2 linked regions of the Halotia branconii CENA392 genome follow. Each later gene encodes a partner of the first gene's protein in a complex. Links are inferred from orthologs where the notes say so. Each region holds a gene or a part of one and is shown in the gene's direction. Other genes may lie near its edges.

Region 1 (3,740 bases):
GCCAGTGGGTTATGAACCATCTCAACGATCCTAAAGTTCGCATCATCGAAGCAGACATCAGTCCCGAAGCTTACAATAACGCACATATTCCCAATGCAGTTTTCTGGAACATATTGAGTGATTTGTTACTTCCCGATTACCGCATCAATTTTGATACCACTGCCTGGGAAAAACTGTTAGCACGTTCTGGTGTTAGCAAAGATACAACAGTGATTACTTATGGCGATTATGGCGATTTACCTGCAACTGGGGCATGGTTATTTTGGCTTTTTAAAGTCTTTGGTCATGGCAATGTGCGGGTGCTTAACGGTGGTCGTCGAAAATGGCTTATGGAAGGTTTGCCGCTGACATCAGAAGCACCAGTCATATCACCAACCAGTTATCAGGTATCTGCTCTTGATGCAAATTTGCGAATCTTCCATCAGCAAGTGCAGGAGTCAATTGGTAAAACAGATTGCGTGTTAGTTGATGTGCGTACACCTCAAGAATACAATGGCGAGTGGTTTATGAATGAGCCACCCAAAGCAACTGAACGAGCAGGACACATCCCTAGTGCAGTATCTGTTTTTTATGGATTAGCTTTGAACGATGATGGAACTTTTAAGTCAATGGAAGACTTACAAGCACTTTATGGCGATAAGAATATTACTCCTGAACATCAGGTGATTACCTACTGTGCTATTGGTGGACGCTCTGGACATACTTGGTTTGTCTTAAAGTATTTACTGGGGTATCCCCATGTGCAGAATTATGATGGATCTTGGAATGAGTGGAGTCGGCTTGCTAATCTGCCGATTGAAAAATAAGAAACTCCACCCATATTGAAGAAGACAGAAGGCAGAAAGATCGATTGCTGGTGGGTCAGAATCCCCCTGCAATCGAAGACTGCCAAACAAAGTTTGAGGGGGGTCTTAAACCAAATTCGAGAAAGATAGGGCTACTCAACCAACAAATCAACCTTCTGCCTCCTGCCCTTTACCTTTCTCGCAAAGCGAGATCAAACCGAATTACTATATATATGCAATGTCTTGCCAAAAAGGGTGTTCATGTCGCAACTCTTAGCTAGTACTGGAACCATTGCTGCGATCGCTACTGCTGTTGTCCCGCAACAGGGTAGTGTAGGCATTGTCCGAGTCTCTGGTTCCCAAGCGATCGCGATCGCCGCAACTCTTTTTCATGCACCAGGACGGCAAGTTTGGGAAACTCACCGGATTCTCTATGGTTATATCCGTCATCCTCAGACGCAACAGCTAATAGATGAAGCGCTGTTGTTGATTATGAAAGCCCCTCGTTCTTACACTCGTGAAGATGTAGTGGAATTGCATTGTCATGGTGGAATTATCGCAGTACAACAAGTACTGCAACTGTGTTTGGAAAATGGAGCCAGACTAGCCCAACCAGGAGAATTTACTCTGCGAGCGTTTTTGAATGGGCGGGTGGATTTAACTCAAGCTGAAAGTATTGCTGATTTAGTCGGAGCGCGATCGCCTCAAGCTGCACAAATTGCTTTAGTGGGTTTACAGGGTAAGTTAGCTCAGCCGATTCGCCAGTTACGCGCCAATTGTCTAAATATTTTGGCAGAGATTGAAGCCAGAATTGATTTTGAGGAAGACTTACCCCCTCTGGATGATAAAGCTATCATATCAGAAATCAAAAACATTGCCGCAGAAATCAGTAAATTATTAGCCACGAAAGACAAAGGTGAACTGCTACGCACAGGTTTGAAAGTGGCGATCGTTGGTCGTCCGAATGTTGGGAAATCGAGTTTGTTGAATGCTTGGAGCCAAAGCGATCGCGCTATTGTTACCGATTTACCTGGTACAACCCGCGATGTTGTGGAATCTCAGTTAATTGTCGGGGGGATTCCTGTGCAAGTGCTAGATACAGCAGGGATTAGAGAAACAGTAGACCAAGTAGAAAAAATTGGCGTAGAGCGATCGCGTCGTGCTGCCAATGCCGCTGATTTAGTCTTGCTTACCATCGATGCTTCAGCAGGTTGGACAAAAGGCGATCAAGAAATTTACGCCCAAGTAAAGCATCGTCCTTTAATTTTAGTCATCAATAAAATAGACCTTGTAGAGACGCGATTCATCGCGTCTTGGAAATATCCCGATAAAATAAATCAAATTGTCACCACAATAGCGGCACAAAACCAAGGTATTGATACCTTAGAAATAGCAATTTTAGAAATAATTAAAACTGAAAAAATTCAAGCTGTTGACATAGATTTAGCGATTAATCAAAGGCAAGCTTCAGCCTTAATTCAAGCCAAAATATCCTTAGAACAAGTAAAAACAACAATTGCGGAAAAATTGCCTCTTGATTTCTGGACAATTGATTTACGAGGGGCAATTCATGCATTAGGCGAGATTACTGGAGAGGAAGTTACAGAATCAGTCTTAGATAGAATTTTCAGTAAATTCTGTATTGGTAAATAAATCAGATTTTGCAGATTGTCTTTTAGCTAAATGTTTCAAAATTAAGTGTTCACAAAGTAATCTGGTTTGATTTGGTGAACACTCGTAGAGGTAGGGAATAGAGAAGAAAAAATAATAATGTACCTAGCTTCGTCAAAATTAAATATGAGTTTTATATTTTGAGTAGCAAATGAATTAAAATGCTAGTTAGAGTGGTAGTATGAAGATTGCCAAAACAGCAGAAAAAGATTTGTTGAAAACCTGTAGGCATTTTTAGATCGTATCCTACTTTATGTACATCTCAATTCGCCAAGCAACCATACAAGATACCATGATAGTCTCCGATGTGCTGTTAGAAGCAGCTTCATGGCTTCAGCAGCGTGGTATACCTTTGTGGCATGATAGCGAAGTTTCACCAGCAAGTATCTCTGAAGATATTGCCGAAGGCTTGTTTTTCATTGCTGAATGGGCTGGTGAACCAGCTGGTACAATTAAGTTTCAGCTTGAGGATTTGCTTTTTTGGCCTGACATTTCTCAGGAGGAATCAGCATTTGTACATCGCCTAGCTATTCGGCGACGTTACTCTGGAGGTAAAGTCTCTTCGGCACTAATTAATTGGGCAATCGAATACGCACAAGCACTCGGTAGATGTTATTTACGGCTAGATTGCCAAGCTTCACGTCTACGCCTGAGAGCAGTATATGAAAGCTTTGGTTTCCGTCATCATAGCGATAGACAAATGGGGGCTTTTTTTGTCTCTCGCTACGAATATAAAATACCTCCAAAACTAACTTGATAAGTGATTAGACATAATTAAATCCAACTTTATTTTCTTATGCCATGCCCAATTTTAATTTACCTATATGTCTTTTTTAAATGAAATAAATCATATCAATATATTGATTGTGGGAGCTAATCAAGGTATTGGTTTAGGTTTTGTCAAAAAATTATTGCAAAATGAACAGGTTAGTAAAATTTATGCAACTTATCGTCAACTTGAATCAGCTACAGAGTTAATGACTCTTGCAGACAAACATTTTGATAAATTAATTTGTTTATCAATAGATATTGCTGACGAATTACAGATTAGTGAATGTGTCCAACAAATACGTGCAGAAATTAGCAACCTGCACTTAGTAATCAACTGTGTAGGATTGCTACATGAGGGAAATTTGCAACCCGAAAAAAGTTTAAGACAACTTAACTCAGAAAATTTACTGCGCTATTTTCAAATAAACAGTATTGGTGCTGTCTTACTAGCTAAACACTTATTACCTTTATTTCGTCATGGAGAACGCAGCATATTTGCCACGATTTCTGCCA
Region 2 (3,393 bases), 1.2 Mb from region 1 along the record:
TTAAGTAACAATACTCCGGTAGAGGTGATGTCTGGGAATAAATCGCTTAGCGCTTACGCACCATTAATCAGCCGCTACCTCAACCCTGATGATCTGGTCGCTCATGCCACTCCATTAGTGAGTGGTAAAGAACTAATAATAACATTAAATATTCCAGCTTCGCCAGTGGTGGGCGAACTCCTAACAGAAATTGCCATAGCACGAGCTGAGGGGAAAATTTCAACACCAGCAGAAGCGATCGCTTTTGTACGTAAGTTAGTTTAGATAACCACAAAGACTTTTCCAGTGTCAGTATCACAACAAGCACCAATAATTTTCAGTTTGCTATTTTGTAGTAATTTATACGGTTAATAATTTTAACCTTTAGAACTAATGAGACAGACCATGAGTGCGATCGCTCACTCTGGCTCACTGCCATCATAGGACTGCTACGGATCAGTTAAAATTATGATTAATTCTCAGTTTGCTGACCCTGTAAATATGACTATGCACAATTCCGTTGAATTTCAAGACGCTTTTGATGTCATTGTCGTCGGTGCAGGTCACTCCGGTTGCGAAGCAGCCCTCGCATCTGCTCGTCTCGGCTGTCGTACTCTGCTATTGACCCTCAACTTGGATAAAATTGCTTGGCAACCCTGTAACCCAGCGGTAGGCGGCCCTGCTAAATCACAGCTGACTCACGAAGTAGACGCACTTGGTGGGGAAATTGGCAAAATAGCAGACCGCACATACCTGCAAAAGCGTATCCTCAACTCTTCACGAGGGCCTGCGGTTTGGGCATTACGCGCCCAAACTGATAAGCGTGAATATGCAGCAGTAATGAAGAATATTGTCGAGAACCAAGAAAATTTAATCATTCGCGAGGGGATGGCTACAGACTTGGTGCTGGGCGCTAACGATGAAGTAATTGGCGTTGCAACTTACTTTGGTGTAGCTTTTCAGTGTCAAGCAGTCATTTTGACAACAGGTACTTTCTTGGGCGGAAAGATCTGGGTTGGCAATAAATCCATGCCAGCAGGACGGGCTGGGGAATTTGCAGCCGAAGGCTTAACGCAAACTTTGAATCGCTTGGGCTTTGAAACTGGACGCTTAAAAACTGGGACTCCAGCGCGGGTAGATAAGCGATCGGTGGATTATAGTAAGATGACTGTTCAGCCAGGCGATGAAGAAGTACGCTGGTTTAGCTTTGACCCCCAAGCGTGGGTAGAACGGGAACAAATACCTTGCTATATTACCCGCACGACTCCTGAAACTCATCGACTCATTCGAGAAAATTTACACCTGTCGCCAGTTTATGGCGGTTGGGTAGAAGCAAAAGGCCCTCGTTATTGCCCCAGTATTGAAGATAAAATTGTGCGCTTTGCTGACAAAGAAAGCCACCAATTATTTATTGAACCAGAAGGGCGGGAGATTCCAGAATTATATATCCAAGGTTTTTCTACAGGGTTGCCAGAAAATTTGCAATTGCAAATGTTGCGGAGTCTCCCAGGTTTAGAACAATGTTTTATGTTGCGCCCGGCTTATGCTGTGGAATATGACTATATCCCCGCAACCCAGTGTTATCCCACACTGATGACAAAAAAGATTGCTGGTTTATTTTGTGCAGGGCAAATTAACGGTACTACAGGTTATGAAGAAGCGGCAGCCCAAGGAATAGTGGCGGGAATCAACGCCGCCAGATTGGTGCAGGGTAAGGAAATGATTATTTTTCCCCGTGAGCAAAGTTACATTGGGACGCTGGTAGATGATTTGTGTACTAAAGATTTGCGCGAACCTTACCGAATGCTCACCAGTCGGTCTGAATATCGTTTATTATTGCGTTCTGATAATGCTGACCAACGCCTAACGCCTCTAGGGCGAGAAATTGGCTTGATTGACGATCGCCGCTGGGAATTGTTTACTCAAAAACAACTAGAGATTGCTACTGAAAAAGAGCGACTATACAGCACACGGGTCAAAGAACATGACGAAATTGGACAAGCGATCGCTGCTATTTCCCAGCAAGCAATTAAAGGTTCGATTACCCTAGCTGAATTACTCCGTCGTCCGGGATTTCATTACGTTGACCTCGACAGTTACGGATTAGGAAACCCCAATCTCAAACCAGCCGAGAAACAAGGCGCAGAAATTGACATCAAATACTCTGGCTATCTCGCTAGACAACAAAATCAGATTGAACAAATTGCCCGTCAAGCGCAACGCCAGTTACCTGCGGACTTAGATTACACAAAAATTGATACCCTCTCTAAAGAAGCACGGGAAAAGCTAAACAAGGTAAAACCGCTAACCATCGGTCAAGCAGCACGTATTGGCGGAGTGAATCCCGCCGATATAAATGCTTTATTAATATATTTAGAATTGCGTAAAACCCAGCCCCAACAAGCATTTCCAGCTTTAACTTAACTTCAACTTCGTGAAGGGTGAGTATAGTAGAGAAGAAGAAGAGATTAGTATGATAGATGACACGAATTAAGTACTGGCATTATCAGCAGTCTCCGAAGTCAAGTTGAACTTAATACTACCAAGCAATAAAAACTCTACCCACAAGGAGATAGAGTTTTGTAAGTGGTCAGCGATGCACTGAGTTTCGACTGCGCTCAACTACCGCGTAGTCGAAGTGTAGTTAGTAGTCAGTAGTAAAGCGAAAAGTCGAGTCAGTCTCGTGGGCGGGTTTCCCGACTTGAGAGAACTGGCGTTGTGCGTCCGGGTTTCCCGGCGCAGAACTTTTCAAGACAGCGAAAAGTGCGGTCTTGGGTTCTACCCAACAAAAGCAACTTTTCAAGACAGCGAAAAGTGCGGTCTTGGGTTCTACCCAACAAAAGCAACTTTTCAAGACAGCGAAAAATCAAGCCAGTCTCGTGGAAGGGTTTCCAATGACAACTGACAACTGACAACTGACAACTGACAACTGACAACTGACAACTAACCCGCGTAGCGTAAATAAAATCCTAATTCCCAGGCAGTAGGGGCGGTGTGTCCCATACTGGCAGCCATAAACCAAAATGCGTATGTTACAAGCAACCAGTACCCATCTAATTATTCCAGAACCATCAGAAGACTTGCTCGCCAACGAGCCTTGGTCGATAGAACTCTATGCTGATGGCTTGATGGATGAACTCTTTGCCGATATTGACGAAATTTTGGACGCTAATGTGAGTCTGCCCTCTCAAACTATCAGGCATGGTAGTCGCACACCACGTCGTTCCTCAGAAGAAACTACCGCCCGTGATTGGTTCTATCAGTCAGGGAACTATTCCAGACCAATAACTACAGAATATGAGACAGTTAATGTACCGCAGATTGTCTTACCTAGTACACTTACCCAAGTTAGGAATAAGCAAAGTCAGGTTGTAATTGATAATCCCAGCGCGAGAGCAATTAGTACTAAACGTG

The links.
Region 2: the proteins of mnmE (region 1) and mnmG are in contact, whole or in part, in a solved structure (PDB 9HIP), measured with the Escherichia coli proteins. The link is inferred for Halotia branconii CENA392 from one-to-one orthologs.

Annotation. Positions count from the first base shown.
Region 1 is NZ_CP124543.1:3,257,430-3,261,169, forward strand. The notes cover bases 409-3,242. They hold mnmE (tRNA uridine-5-carboxymethylaminomethyl(34) synthesis GTPase MnmE), read left to right. Parts: upstream 409-1,046; coding sequence 1,047-2,438; downstream 2,439-3,242. Other genes in these bases: QI031_RS14240 (sulfurtransferase), read left to right, coding at 409-806; QI031_RS14250 (GNAT family N-acetyltransferase), read left to right, coding at 2,710-3,213. Outside these bases: more of QI031_RS14240, read left to right, coding at 12-408; QI031_RS14255 (SDR family NAD(P)-dependent oxidoreductase), read left to right, coding at 3,281-3,740. UniProt on the Escherichia coli protein: Exhibits a very high intrinsic GTPase hydrolysis rate. Involved in the addition of a carboxymethylaminomethyl (cmnm) group at the wobble position (U34) of certain tRNAs, forming tRNA-cmnm(5)s(2)U34.
Region 2 is NZ_CP124543.1:2,067,815-2,071,207, reverse strand. The notes cover bases 1-2,941. They hold mnmG (tRNA uridine-5-carboxymethylaminomethyl(34) synthesis enzyme MnmG), read left to right. Parts: upstream 1-480; coding sequence 481-2,403; downstream 2,404-2,941. Other genes in these bases: QI031_RS09175 (CCA tRNA nucleotidyltransferase), read left to right, coding at 1-264. In the rest of the region: QI031_RS09165 (hypothetical protein), read left to right, coding at 3,009-3,393. UniProt on the Escherichia coli protein: NAD-binding protein involved in the addition of a carboxymethylaminomethyl (cmnm) group at the wobble position (U34) of certain tRNAs, forming tRNA-cmnm(5)s(2)U34.